DNA from 3 places in the Photorhabdus akhurstii genome. Region 2 is predicted to be linked to each of the others. Evidence: predicted binding sites of a transcription regulator. Region 2 holds the regulator's gene; each other region holds the start of a gene.
What was found. Region 2 encodes sigma-54, which starts transcription at its own class of promoters, with help from an activator protein. Its sites were predicted from a motif close to GTTGGCACANNTTTCGCTNT; they were not measured.
Positions count from the first base shown of each region.

Region 1: the regulator sigma-54 is predicted to act here: its motif matches at 2,745-2,764, upstream of glnA (glutamate--ammonia ligase).
Region 3: the regulator sigma-54 is predicted to act here: its motif matches at 2,582-2,601, upstream of glnK (P-II family nitrogen regulator).

Region 1 is NZ_CP020335.1:232,594-237,607, reverse strand. Features, by position in the region: gene B0X70_RS24940 (DUF5993 family protein) at 1-3, shown strand, start outside; gene B0X70_RS01015 (disulfide bond formation protein B) at 18-587, shown strand; gene typA (ribosome-dependent GTPase TypA) at 650-2,488, opposite strand; gene glnA (glutamate--ammonia ligase) at 2,887-4,296, shown strand; gene glnL (nitrogen regulation protein NR(II)) at 4,450-5,014, shown strand, end outside.
Region 2 is NZ_CP020335.1:4,703,906-4,708,919, forward strand. Features, by position in the region: gene kdsC (3-deoxy-manno-octulosonate-8-phosphatase KdsC) at 1-57, shown strand, start outside; gene lptC (LPS export ABC transporter periplasmic protein LptC) at 78-656, shown strand; gene lptA (lipopolysaccharide ABC transporter substrate-binding protein LptA) at 637-1,170, shown strand; gene lptB (LPS export ABC transporter ATP-binding protein) at 1,177-1,902, shown strand; gene rpoN (RNA polymerase factor sigma-54) at 1,929-3,368, shown strand; gene hpf (ribosome hibernation promoting factor) at 3,392-3,679, shown strand; gene ptsN (PTS IIA-like nitrogen regulatory protein PtsN) at 3,805-4,272, shown strand; gene rapZ (RNase adapter RapZ) at 4,347-5,014, shown strand, end outside.
Region 3 is NZ_CP020335.1:4,434,613-4,439,626, reverse strand. Features, by position in the region: gene B0X70_RS19020 (SmdA family multidrug ABC transporter permease/ATP-binding protein) at 1-667, shown strand, start outside; gene B0X70_RS19015 (SmdB family multidrug efflux ABC transporter permease/ATP-binding protein) at 679-2,463, shown strand; gene glnK (P-II family nitrogen regulator) at 2,643-2,981, shown strand; gene amtB (ammonium transporter AmtB) at 3,004-4,287, shown strand; gene tesB (acyl-CoA thioesterase II) at 4,360-5,014, opposite strand, start outside.

The DNA.
Region 1 (5,014 bases), 1.3 Mb from region 2:
TAACGGGAGACAATCTGATGAATCAGGTATTAGCAACAAAACAACAGATAAGCGTCGGCATGATATTTAACCTCATTGGGTTATTTGCTATCAGTGCTGTTCTAACCCTTGCCTTCTATTATCAATTGGCCCTTTCAGAACTCCCTTGTCCATTATGTCTGCTACAGCGAGCGGGTATGATCATGATAGGGTTTGGTTTCCTGTTTAATCTGCGTTTTGGTATTAAAAGCGCGCATTATGCCTTGTCACTTCTCGGCTGTATCGTGACTGGCATTGTTGCGATCCGACAAGTGTTTTTACATATCACCCCCGGTGATCTCGGTTATGGTTCCGCCCTTTTTGGTATACATTTCTATACTTGGGCCCTTATTTGCTCAGTTATCGCGATTATCGGCATATCCGTCATGCTGATATTGAAAAGCCTGGAGAAAACAACCGAAGCAAAACAAAAAACGTCTGTTATCGGTCAGATTATTATCGGATTATTTGTCATATTAATTACCGCAAATTTAATCTCCACCATTTTGGAGTGTGGCGGTGGGCAGTGTGATGACAACCCAACGTTCTATCAATTGCTCGGTAAATAATTCGTTTGTTAAAAAAACTCAGGGCGCCATCGGCGCCCTAAGCATGGGTATTACAGGAAAGATTATGCTTCTTTACTGCGATAGGCACGACGGCGTTCATTTTCCGTCAGATGGCGTTTACGCAGGCGAATAGACACAGGAGTCACTTCCACCAGCTCGTCATCATCAATAAACTCCAGAGCCTGCTCCAGGGTTTTCTTAATATGTGGAGACAAGGTTGTCGCTTCGTCAGTACCAGATGCACGGACGTTAGTCAGTTTCTTACCTGTCAGACAGTTAACTGTCAGGTCATTAGAACGAGAATGAATACCAATAACCTGGCCTTCATACACTTCCGCACCATGACCAAGGAACAATTTGCCGCGATCCTGTAAGCTGTAAAGTGCATAAGCAACCGCTTTACCTTGACCATTGGAAATCATCACGCCGTTCTGACGGCGACCGATTTCACCCGCGCGAATATCATCATAGTGGCTGAATGTCGCATACAGCAGACCGGTACCAGAGGTCATCGTCAGGAACTCAGTACGGAAGCCAATTAGACCACGGCTTGGAATAACATAATCAAGGCGCACACGGCCTTTACCGTCTGGCAGCATATCGCGCAGATCCGCTTTACGCTCACCCAACGCCTGCATCACATCTCCCTGATGCTGCTCTTCAATATCCAGCGTCACCTGCTCGAAAGGTTCTTGCTTGCGACCATCGATCTCACGGAAGATAACTTTCGGACGGGATACCGCCAGTTCAAAACCTTCACGGCGCATGTTCTCAATCAGAACAGATAAGTGCAATTCACCACGGCCAGAAACACGGAACGCATCTGGATCTTCTGTCTCTTCAACACGCAAGGCGACATTGTGAACCAGCTCTTTCTTCAAACGCTCAAGGATTTGGCGTGAGGTGACATATTTACCTTCACGGCCACAGAAAGGGGAGGTGTTAACACAGAAATACATGCTCACCGTCGGCTCATCAACCGCCAGCGGCGGCAGTGCTTCAACAGCATTCGTATCACACAGCGTATCGGAAATATTCAGCTCACCCAGACCGGTAATCGCAACGATATCGCCCGCTTCCGCTTGCTCACTCTCGATACGCTCCAGCCCTAAGTGGCCCAGTACCTTACCGATTTTACCGTTCCGGGTTTTACCTTCGCCATCAATAATCGTAACGTTCTGGTTTGGCTTAACAGTACCGCGCTTGATACGACCAATGCCGATAACACCAACATAGTTATTATAGTCAAGCTGGGAAATCTGCATCTGGAATGCACCATTCAGGTCAACTTTCGGCGGCTCTACATGATCGACGATCGCCTGATACAACGGCGTCATATCTTCCGCCATATCTTCATGATCAGTACCGGCAATTCCCATCAACGCCGATGCATAGATAATGGGGAAGTCCAGTTGTTCATCAGTGGCGCCCAGGTTAACAAACAGGTCAAACACCTGATCCACAACCCAATCAGGGCGGGCGCCAGGACGGTCAACTTTGTTAATGACCACAATCGGTTTCAAACCATGAGCGAACGCTTTCTGTGTCACAAAACGGGTCTGAGGCATTGGCCCGTCCATAGCATCGACCAGCAATAATACGCTGTCGACCATAGACATAACACGTTCTACTTCACCGCCGAAATCGGCATGTCCCGGAGTGTCTACGATATTAATACGGTAGTCATTCCATTTAATGGCGGTATTTTTTGCGAGGATAGTAATTCCACGCTCTTTCTCCAAATCATTGGAATCCATCACACGCTCTGTCGCTGTCGCACGGTCACCGAAAGTACCGGATTGTTGCAGCAGCTTGTCAACCAGGGTCGTTTTACCGTGGTCAACGTGCGCGATAATGGCGATATTACGCAATTTTTCGATCACAAACTTTGCCTCAGGCATTTATAGAAATGGCGCGCTATTGTACACACATTGGTCGAAGGACTAAACAGGATCACAATAATCTATGCTTAACAACTTGATAACAATGAAATTGTGATCCCTTTCACGCCCATAAATAGACGCATTTTTGACATAAACGCACTAATATTGTGCGTCTCAGTTATATGATTGCACCAATACAGTGCAATTTCTCCAAATATTCCGGTATCCCATCACCGGGATACCCACGATACAGTATATTGCAAGGTGTTAAAAAGTTGGCATGCTTTTCGCAAACGTTTTTCGTGATTGCAAACGTATAAATAGCCTTGTTAAGGTAAAACGATGTGATTGTGTTTTCTTTTAGTCTTAATCACGACAATTTTATCAAGACCAACACAAACCAGGAGAAACCGAGTATGTCCGTTGAACATGTTTTAACCATGATTGAAGAGCATCAGGTGAAGTTTATCGATCTGCGTTTCACTGATACCAAAGGCAAAGAACAACATATGACCATCCCTGCTCATCAGGTTAATGCAGACTTCTTTGAAGATGGCAAAATGTTTGACGGATCTTCAATTAGCGGTTGGAAAGGGATTAACGAATCCGACATGGTGCTAATGCCAGATACCAGCACCGCCATGCTTGATCCCTTCTTTGACGATGCCACACTTATTTTACGTTGTGACATTCTGGAACCAGGCACCATGCAAGGCTACGACCGCGATCCCCGTTCCATCTCCAAACGTGCTGAAAACTTCCTGCGTTCAAGCGGCATTGCAGATACTGTCCTGTGCGGGCCAGAACCTGAGTTTTTCCTGTTTGATGACGTACGCTTCAGTAGTGCCATGTCCCATTCTTACTATCACATCGATGATATCGAAGCTGCATGGAATTCCGGGACGCAGTACGAAGGCGGCAACAAAGGCCATCGGCCTGCGGTAAAAGGCGGTTATGCTCCGCTGCCTCCCGTTGATTCCTCTCAGGATTTACGTTCAGCGATGTGCCTGACAATGGAAGAGATGGGGTTGGTTGTGGAAGCTCACCATCATGAAGTGGGAACAGCAGGTCAAAATGAAATCGCGACCCGCTTTAACACCATGACCAAAAAAGCTGACGAAACCCAGATTTACAAATACGTCGTACATAATGTCGCGCACAATTTCGGCAAGACCGCCACCTTTATGCCAAAACCTCTGGTCGGCGATAATGGCTCGGGTATGCACTGCCATATGTCTCTATCCAAAAACGGCACTAACTTGTTTGCCGGTGACAAATACGGCGGTTTGTCCGAACTAGCGTTGTTCTACATTGGCGGTATTATCAAACATGCCCGTGCACTAAACGCGTTTACCAACCCGACAACCAACTCTTATAAACGTCTGGTTCCGGGCTATGAAGCACCGGTTATGCTGGCCTACTCCGCCCGTAACCGTTCGGCGTCCATCCGTATTCCCGTTGTTGCCAGCACTAAAGCTCGCCGTATTGAAATACGTTTCCCTGATCCGGCGGCTAACCCTTATCTGGCATTCGCCGCTCAATTGATGGCTGGCCTTGACGGCATCATCAACAAAATCCATCCGGGCGATGCGATGGATAAAAACCTGTATGACCTGCCACCGGAAGAAGCCAAAGAGATCCCTACTGTCGCTTCTTCTCTAGAGGACGCATTGGCGGCATTGGATGCCGATCGTGAATTCTTGACCCGTGGCGGTGTATTCACCGATGACACCATTGATGCTTATATTGACTTGAAAAACAGTGAAATAGAACGTGTCCGTCTGACACCGCATCCACTGGAGTTTGAACTCTATTACAGTGTGTAATTAGCAGCGCCGTTTCCGCTGATCATTTTTTGTTGCCGTGAAACCTTTAGCCCATCTTCGGATGGACCCTTTTCCTGCTATATAAATTTCAGGCTTTGACTGGGTTTCATGCTCGAACATGATAAAGTGCACCAAAAAGGTGCAGGAGTGTGGATGAAAACGGAAAATCTGCCCGACAGCGGGCAAATATTAAATTCACTCATTAACAGTGTATTGGTACTGGATACGGATCTCGTCATCCGTTATGCCAACCATGCAGCACTACAATTATTTGCTCAGAGTGCCCGTAAACTATTCGGTACACCTCTTCCGGTACTGTTTAGTTATTTCTCACTGGATACAGAATTGATGCGCTCTAGCCTGGTCAGCGGCCAGAGTTTTACTGATAACGAAGTAACGTTAGTGGTTGATAACCGCTTTCACATTATGTCGCTCAGTGCCCAACCGATTTCCGAGCAGTTCATCTTGCTGGAACTGGCGCCTATGGACAGTCAACGCCGGTTAAGCCAAGAGCAGGTACAACAAGCTCAGCAGATAGCCGCACGGGAATTGGTTCGGGGGCTGGCGCACGAAATCAAAAACCCCCTTGGTGGATTGAGGGGAGCCGCGCAATTACTGTCAAAAGCACTGCCTGACCCTGCGTTGCAGGAATACACCCAAGTGATTATTGAACAAGCCGACCGATTACGCCATCTGGTAGACAGATTGCTTGGCCCAC
Region 2 (5,014 bases):
GATTTGGTGCTTTTTGCTCAGAATAAGCTGGAAGAGGCCAAAGGATTATCAATATAGTAGGTTGAAGTGAAACGAGAATGGATAGAATCAAATCCTGGTTGGTGATAACTCTGGTATTAATCATCCTGGCGTTAATTGGCTGGAACTTGTCTGATTCAGATGAGACTAAATCATCTTCTGCTACAGATAACAGTCAGCCAACCTATCAAAGTCAGGATGCCATAACTTTTGTTTATGACCCTACGGGGAAACTGACGTATAAACTGGTCGCTGATGACGTCCAAAATTATGCAGAGTCAAAACTTACCTGGTTTACCAAACCAGTGTTAATTACTTATGACTCAAACGCCATTGCTACATGGACAGTTCGTGCTAACAAAGCCAAACTGACTAATGACAGAATGCTCTATCTTTACGGCGACGTACAGGTTGACAGTCTGACTAATACGTCACAATTACAACGTATTACCACAGATAACGCTATTATCAACCTGGTAACTCAGGATGTTTCATCTGACGATCAGGTCACACTGATTGGTGTCGGGCTAAAATCCGTCGGTATGAAAATGCGTGGCAATCTGCGGAATAAAACCGCTGAACTGATTGAAAAGGTTAACACCTACTATGAAATCCAACATGAAAAACAGAATCCGTAATGCTTTTATTGCCAGCGCCATCTTTGCAGTCAGCCTTCCTGCTCTGGCACTGAAAGATGACACCCAGAAACCTATTTCTATCGATTCTGTTAAACAAGCCCTTGACATGACAGGGAACACTGCCACATTTACAGAAGATGTGATCGTTAAACAAGGTTCTATCGATATCCGCGCTGACAAAGTTGTTGTAACTCGTCCAGATGGCGACTCTAAAAAAATGATTATTGAGGCATTTGGTAATCCAGTCACTTTCTATCAGCTACAGGACAATGGCAAACCAATCAAGGGCCGCGGTTCCAAAATGCGTTACGAAATGGATAAAGAGCTGGTTACACTGACTGGCAATGCCTATTTGGAACAGCTAGACAGCAATATAAAAGGCGATCGTATCACCTATCTAGTCCCAACTCAGCAGATGGAAGCGTTTAGTGATAAAGGTAAACGAGTGACCACCGTCCTACTCCCTTCTCAGTTACAAGAAGAAGGCCCTGGGGCTAACAACAAGAGTAAATAACGATATATGGCAATACTAAACGCAGAAAACCTGGCAAAAGCTTACAAAGGCCGTAAGGTCGTTGAAAATGTCAGCCTAAATGTAAATTCCGGCGAAATTGTTGGCCTGCTTGGTCCGAACGGCGCCGGGAAAACGACGACTTTCTATATGGTCGTCGGTATCGTTTCACGGGATGCCGGGACAATCACCATTGATAATGAAGATATCAGCCTATTGCCGCTTCATGAACGGGCACGCCGTGGTATTGGTTATTTGCCTCAGGAAGCTTCTATTTTCCGTCGCCTAAGCGTATTCGACAACCTGATGGCTGTATTGGAAATACGCCAGGATCTGACTCAAGAGCAACGAAAAGAACGTGCCGAAGAGCTGATGGAAGAGTTCCATATCAGCCATCTACGTGACAGTCTTGGTCAATCGCTTTCTGGAGGTGAACGCCGCCGCGTAGAGATTGCCAGAGCGCTCGCAGCCAATCCTAAATTTATTTTGCTGGATGAGCCTTTTGCCGGCGTAGATCCTATCTCGGTCATCGATATCAAGAAGATCATTCAGCATTTAAGAGATTATGGGCTAGGGGTCCTTATCACAGACCACAATGTCCGTGAAACATTGGATGTATGCGAACGTGCTTATATTGTCAGCCAAGGGCATCTGATTGCTCACGGCACACCTAATGATATTCTTAATAATGAACAGGTGAAGCGCGTTTATTTAGGCGAAGGTTTCCGGCTCTAATTAGCCAGGAGAATTGATTTAACGCTATGAAGCAAAGTTTGCAACTCAGGCTTAGTCAGCAACTGGCTATGACACCACAGCTCCAACAAGCTATTCGTTTGTTGCAACTTTCTACGCTTGAACTCCAGCAGGAAATACAACAAGCGCTAGAAATGAACCCTTTGCTTGAACAGGATGAAGATCATCAGGAAATCGGCAATCAGGAACTTCCCGATAACGAAACGGAAGCGATGGATACGCTTGATGCCTTGCAACAAAAGGATATGCCAGACGAGTTACCCCTGGATGCCAGTTGGGATGAAATTTACACCGCTGGCACACCTTCCGGGACACGTAACGACTATAACGACGATGAACTGCCGCTTTATCAAGGTGAAACCGTTCAAACCTTGCAAGACTACTTGATGTGGCAGGCAGAGCTAACCTCCTTCACGGAAACCGAGGCGGCCATTGCGACATCAATCATTGATGCCGTAGATGACACTGGCTATCTCACTGTGCCATTAGAAGATATCCTTGCCAGCATTGGCGACGATCAACTCACCCTGGCAGAAGTAGAAGCGGTGCTAAAACAGATACAACATTTCGATCCTATCGGTGTCGCCGCTCGTGATTTAAAAGATTGTCTACTGGTCCAGCTATCAATGCTTCCGCCAGAAACACCTTATCTGAAAGAGGCGCAACTGATCGTTTGCGAACATCTGGAGCTATTAGGTCATCGGGATTTCCGCAATTTAATCCGTCTGAGTCATTTGAAAGAAGATACTCTGAAAGAGGTCATCAGTTTAATCCAGTCACTTGAACCAAAGCCCGGTCTGGCAATAAACACCGGCGAATCTGAATACGTCATCCCCGATGTACTAGTTCGAAAAGAGAGCGAACACTGGCAAGTAGAATTAAATACAGATAGTATCCCCCGTTTACACATTAATCAGCATTATGCAGAGCTTGGGCAACATACACGCAATGAAAGTGACAGTCAGTTTATCCGTAATAACCTACAAGAGGCTAGATGGCTTATCAAAAGCCTGGAAAGCCGGAATGATACTTTGCTGAAAGTTGCGCGTTGCATTGTAGAACAGCAACAGGAATTTTTTGAGCATGGTGAAGAACATATGAAACCTATGGTTTTAGCTGACATTGCTTTCCAGGTTGATATGCATGAATCCACCATTTCCAGGGTGACTACCCAAAAATTCCTGCACAGCTCACGTGGTATTTTTGAATTGAAGTATTTTTTCTCCAGCCATGTCAATACAGAAAGTGGAGGCGAAGCCTCTTCAACTGCAATACGGGCTTTGGTGAAAAAACTGGTAGCAGCGGAAAACCCCGCCAAACCATTAAGTGACAGCAAACTGACGAGCATGCTAGCCGATCAAGGCATCATGGTTGCCCGACGGACTGTCACAAAATATCGAGAGTCGTTATCCATTCCGCCATCAAACCAACGTAAACGTCTGGTTTGAAATGAACAGAGAAGGAAGACAATATGCAACTCAAAATAACCGGCCACAATATTGAAATTACTGATGCATTACGCGACATTATCACTGCAAAATGCAGCAAGCTGGATCAATATTTCGACAGGATCAACCTGACTCAGGTAATCCTCCGAGTGGAAAAGGTACAACAAATCGCCGAAGCTACTGTACACATTAACGGAGGTGAGTTGCACGCATCATCAGAACATGAAGATATGTATGCAGCAATTGATGGACTGGTCGATAAACTAGCGCGTCAATTAACCAAACATAAAGACAAACTGAGACATCATTAACAGTTATTTAACAAAGAATGTAGTAACAACAGCAGAATATTGCTGTAAAACAGTGCGCAAATACCGGATGTCACAGATATTCTATGGCATCCGGTATCAATGAGGCACCTAAGTGAATAGAAAAAATGAATAATCAAGCAGATTTACTACTAAGTTCTGTGCTTTCTCTCGCATGTACGCGCAATAATGTACATTGTTCGAGTAAAAAAAGGGCTTTAGAGATTATCAGTGAGCTAGCATCTCAGCAGCTTAAGTTACCAGAAAATGTCGTATTCGAAGCAATATTAACCAGAGAAAAAGTAGGTACTACTGGAATTGGCAGTGGTATTGCTATCCCTCACGGTAAATTAGATGCAGAAAGCTCAGATCAAGCAGTCGGCGTTTTCCTAAATCTGGAACAACCCATTGCTTTTGATGCGATTGATAATCAACCAGTTGATTTGCTGTTTGCTTTACTGGTTCCAAATGATCAATGCCAGACGCACTTACACACATTGTCATTGATCGCCAAACGTCTTGCAGATAAAAACCTCTGCCGCCGTTTAAGATCGGCACAAAGTGATGAAGAATTATACTCAATTATCACTGAATAACTGTTGCAGTGCATGGAGAGCAACAGATAAGAGTGGCTCATAATAACCACTGAGAAATTAAGGGGAGTCGCCTCATGGTGCTGATGATAGTCAGTGGCCGTTCCGGTTCAGGTAAATCCGTTGCCTTGCGCGCACTGGAAGACATGGGTTTTTATTGTGTAGACAACTTGCCGGTAGTATTACTACCGGAATTAGCAAATACGTTGTCTGACCGCGATATTTCCGCCGCGGTGAGTATTGATGTAAGAAACATGCCGGAATCCCCTGAGGTTTTCGAAGAAGCCTTGACTAAACTACCAGAGAGTTTCTCACCGCAATTACTGTTTCTTGACGCTGACCGTAACACATTGATCCGCCGTTATAGCGACACCCGCCGTCTGCATCCGCTATCAAGCAAAAATCTTTCTCTGGAAAGCGCGATTGATCAAGAAAGTGATCTGCTGGAACCCCTTCGTTCAAGAGCAGATCTGATTATCGACACTTCCGAAATGTCAGTTCATGAATTGGCTGAGATGCTAAGAACGCGTCTGCTAGGCAAACGGGAACGTGAGTTGACAATGGTGTTTGAGTCTTTCGGCTTCAAGCATGGCATTCCAATTGATGCCGACTATGTTTTTGACGTACGTTTCTTACCAAACCCACACTGGGACCCTAAATTACGGCCAATGACCGGCCTTGATCGTCCCGTAGCCGCTTTCCTCGACCGTCATACGGAAGTTCATAACTTTATCTATCAAACCCG
Region 3 (5,014 bases), 270 kb from region 2:
GTTACTAGGGATCTGTGGTCTAACAGGTTCAGGTAAGAGTACCCTGCTTGCTCTGATGCAGAGACAGTTTGATGTAACTGAGGGAGAAATTCTTTTCCAGTCGATAAAAATTGCAGATATCCAGTTGGATGAATGGCGGGCTCGTTTTGCCGTTGTCAATCAAACACCTTTTCTGTTTTCAGATACCGTTGCCAGTAATATTGCTTTGGGACGTCCGGATGCTACACAGGAGCAAATTGAAGAAGTTGCTCGTTTTGCCTGTGTTCATGAAGATATTCTTCGTTTACCGGAAGGGTATCAAACGGAGGTGGGGGAGCGTGGTGTGATGCTTTCTGGTGGGCAGAAGCAGCGTATCTCTATTGCGAGAGCATTACTCTTAGATACAGAGATTTTGATTTTGGATGATGCCTTATCTGCGGTTGATGGGCAAACTGAATACAGTATTTTGCAAAACTTAAGGCAATGGAGACAACAACGTACTGTCATTATTAGTGCCCATCGTCTGTCGGCATTAACTGATGCTGATAATATTTTGGTGATGCAGCAAGGTTCGATTATACAGCAGGGACAGCATCAGCAACTGGTGGAGCAACCAGGATGGTATCGTGATATGTATCATTATCAGCAGATTGAAGCAGCACTGGATAGTGAGGATGGAATCGTATGAAGGAGATAGAGATGACTAAGGTTCGTCAATTGTGGCCGTCTCTGAAACGTTTGCTGGTTTATGGGAAAGATTATCGTAAGCTGCTGGTGCTGGCGGTACTTATGTTGTGGGTGGCTGCAATTGCGGAGGTAAGTGGTCCTGTTCTAATTTGTTATTTTATCGATAATATGGTTGCAACAGGTAATATGCCCATTGGATTGGTTATTGGCTTGGCTGTAGCCTTTATTGCTCTGCAACTGATCACCGCTGTATTACACTATTTCCAGGCTTTATTGTTCAATCAAATATCAGTTGATGTTGTTCGTCAACTTCGTACTGATGTGATGAATGCGGCATTGCGTCAGCCTTTGAGTGCTTTTGATAATCAACCAGTAGGGCAATTAATTTCTCGTGTAACGAATGATACAGAGGCTGTTCTAGATCTTTATGTCAATGTGGTCCCTACGATATTCCGTGGTATAGCATTAATTAGCGCTATGTTGATTGCCATGTTTGTACTGGAATGGCGTATGGCATTGATTGCAATTCTTATTTTTCCTATCGTATTAATTGTTATGGCGATATATCAGTATCTAAGTACACCAATTGTCCGACAGGTACGTAGTTATTTAGCTGACGTTAATGATAATTTTAACGAGATTATCAATGGAATGAGTGTCATCCAACAATTCCGGCAGCAGGCCCGTTTTGGTGAACGAATGCTGGCAACTAATCTTGCTCATTATCAAGCAAGAATGCAGGCACTACGGTTAGACGGGCTTTTATTACGACCATTACTGAATTTTGTGTCAGCTATGGTACTGTGTGGCCTTATCATGCTATTTGGTTTTAATGGAATCGGCGTAATTAGTGTTGGGGTGTTGTATGCCTTTATCGATTACTTGGCACGATTGAATGAACCACTCATTGAGTTGACCTCCCAGCAATCTATCTTGCAGCAGGCTGTGGTTGCTGGTGAGAGAATATTTGAATTAATGGATAGTCCTCAACAAGGCTATGGCATGGATAATCAGCCACTGTCTAGCGGTCGAATTGATATAGAAAATGTTAGCTTTTCTTATCGGGATGACAAAGTAGTTTTACAAGACATCAATTTACAGGTTCCGGCTCATGGTTTTGTTGCTTTGGTTGGTCATACCGGTAGTGGTAAAAGTACGTTGGCAAATTTACTGATGGGATATTATCCGTGGCAGAAAGGGGAAATTTACCTCGATGGTCGGCCTGTATCATCCCTGTCTCATTCGGTACTACGCAATGGTATAGCGATGGTTCAGCAGGACCCGGTCGTTCTTGCTGATTCTTTTTTTGATAATATTACGCTTGGCCGGAATATCTCAGAAGAGAAAGTTTGGCAGGTATTGGAAACCGTGCAATTAGCTGAGTTAGTACGTACATTACCTAATGGACTTCATACTATTTTGGGAGAGCAGGGTAATACGTTGTCGGCTGGTCAAAAACAGTTGCTTGCTATGGCGAGAGTGTTAGTGCAAACGCCACAAATTTTGATCCTTGATGAAGCGACTGCAAACATTGATTCTAGTACAGAACAGATGGTACAACAGGCTTTGAGGTTGATTCGTCAGCAAACGACGTTGATCGTGATTGCTCACCGCCTGTCTACTATTGTGGAAGCTGATACCATTCTGGTGCTACATCGTGGTGCAGTTGTTGAACAGGGATGCCATCAGCAATTATTGGCGAGGTGTGGACGTTATTATCAGATGTATCAATTGCAACAAGTCGGTGAGACACTAAATGAATGTGGCACAATCTCTGAAAAAGAGGTACTAATTTAATCAGGCTTGCACTGATTAGGTGCACTCTGGGAGAGTATATCCGCTACTCTCCCTCCTTCTTACTTCTCCAGAATTTTTATTTTCTTTATTATTATTTGATTTTTATATTCTTTTAGTTTCTGGCACACCCTTTGCTATTTCCTTATTGCAAACATAATAGCCGGATGGAAAGGGGATATATGAAGCTCATTACGACAATTATAAAACCATTCAAATTAGAGGATATTCGGGAAGTTCTCTCTAATCTTGGTGTTCAGGGGTTGACCATAACAGAGGTAAAAGGATTTGGGCGTCAGAAAGGGCATGCGGAGCTTTACCGTGGAGCTGAATATAATGTCAACTTTTTACCTAAAATAAAGATAGATATTGCTGTAGCAGATGAATTAGTTGAGGAAGTAATTCATGCTATTCAGCAATCAGCTTTCACTGGAAAAGTTGGTGACGGTAAAATTTTTGTCGTTGAATTACAACAGGCTATTCGTATTAGAACAGGAGAGACTAATGATGCGGCACTGTAACTTACTGATAGAGAAGATAGATGTGAAAAAACGATTCTCAGTGGCTGCCGGTATTATGGTCAGTTGTGTACCATCATTATCTCAGGCTGCGGAAGGCGTTGCTGATAAAGCTGATAATGCTTTTATGATGATTTGTACAGTCCTTGTTCTGTTTATGACCATTCCGGGAATTGCTCTGTTTTATGGTGGCTTGCTACGGAGTAAAAACGTTTTATCGCTCATGGCTCAGGTTATGGTGAGCTTTGCTTTAGTATGTGTGTTGTGGGTGATTTACGGTTACAGCTTGGCTTTTGAACCAGGGAATGGTTTTCTCGGTGGTTTTAGTCAAATGATGCTAAAGAATTTGGCATTCACTGACTTAAGTGGCAGTTTTTATCAGCTAATTCATGTGGCATTTCAGGGTTCTTTCGCTTGTATCACTGTTGCTTTGATTGTTGGTGCATTAGGGGAGCGTATTCGCTTTTCGGCTTTGTTAATTTTTAGTGTGCTGTGGTTGACATTTTCTTACCTGCCTATGGCGCATATGGTTTGGGGCGGTGGTGTACTTTCACAGGATGGAGCATTGGATTTTGCGGGTGGTACAGTTGTCCATGTTAACGCTGCTGTAGCTGGATTAGTTGGTGCTTACTTGCTGGGAAAACGCACTGGTTTTGGGAAAGAAGCATTTAAACCACATAATTTACCGATGGTTTTCACTGGTACTGCTGTGCTCTATATTGGTTGGTTCGGTTTTAATGCGGGTTCTGCTAATGCTGCTAATGAGATAGCTGCTCTGGCATTTTTAAATACCATTGTGGCGACTGCTGCCGCCATTCTGTCATGGGTTTTTGCAGAATGGTTTTTCCGTAATAAGCCGTCTCTTCTAGGGGCATGTTCAGGCTGTATTGCTGGACTGGTTGGTATTACACCTGCTGCTGGAATGGTGGGTGTTGGTGGTGCATTAATCATTGGCCTGATCGCGGGTTTTACCGGACTTTGGGGGGTGGTGGCGTTAAAACGATGGTTACGCGTTGACGATGTATGTGATGTATTTGGTATACACGGCGTATGTGGGATCGTGGGTTGCCTCCTGACTGGGGTTTTTACGGCTAAATCTTTGGGAGGAACCGGGCATGCAGAGGGTATAACCATGTTGGAGCAAGTTGGTATCCAGGCTTTTAGTATACTGGTTTGTGTGGTTTGGTCAGTCATTGTTGCCTTTGTTGCTTTTAAAATAGCAGAGCTGTTGGTAGGGCTGCGGGTTACAGTTGAAGTTGAAAGGGAAGGGTTGGATATTAATTCTCATGGAGAGAGTGCTTATAATTAAGTTGTAATATTAAAAGGCAGCAATAAGACCATAAAATACAATGCTGATTTCTTAATTTGCTGCCTTATTCATTTATCTGTTGCGTTTCCTAATCAGACCTTCCTGTACAGTGGAAGCAACAAGTACCCCTTCACGATTATAAATTTGTCCCCGAACAAAACCACGGGCACCGGAAGCTGATGGACTATCTATAGCATATAGTAGCCAGTCGTCTAGTTTAAACGGGCGGTGAAACCACATAGAATGGTCAATTGTTGCTATCTGAATATTTTTCTCAAGGAACCCGACACCATGTGGCTGTAATGCTGTTGGCAGAAAGTTAAAATCGGAGGCATAGCCAAGTAGATATTGATGAATAAAAGGGTCATCAGGCATATTGCCATTACTGCGGAACCAAACATAGCGTATAGGTTCTTCTGGTGGGCAATTAAATGGACTGTGATATTTTACGGGCCTCATTTCTAGCGGGCAGGGAAAGAGAAGAATATTCTGCATCTTCTGTGGCAGCAGATGCGACATCTTTTTCACGATTTCGTTCTGAGGGATAAGTTCTTCTGGATATGGTATATCCGGCATCATATTCTGATGTTCAAAACCTTCTTCGTGACTTTGAAATGAGGCAGTCATATAAAAGATAGGTTTGCCATTTTGAATGGCACTGACTCTCCGGGCACTAAAACTTCCCCCATCACGTAGAATTTCAACATCATAGACGATAGGTTTGTGG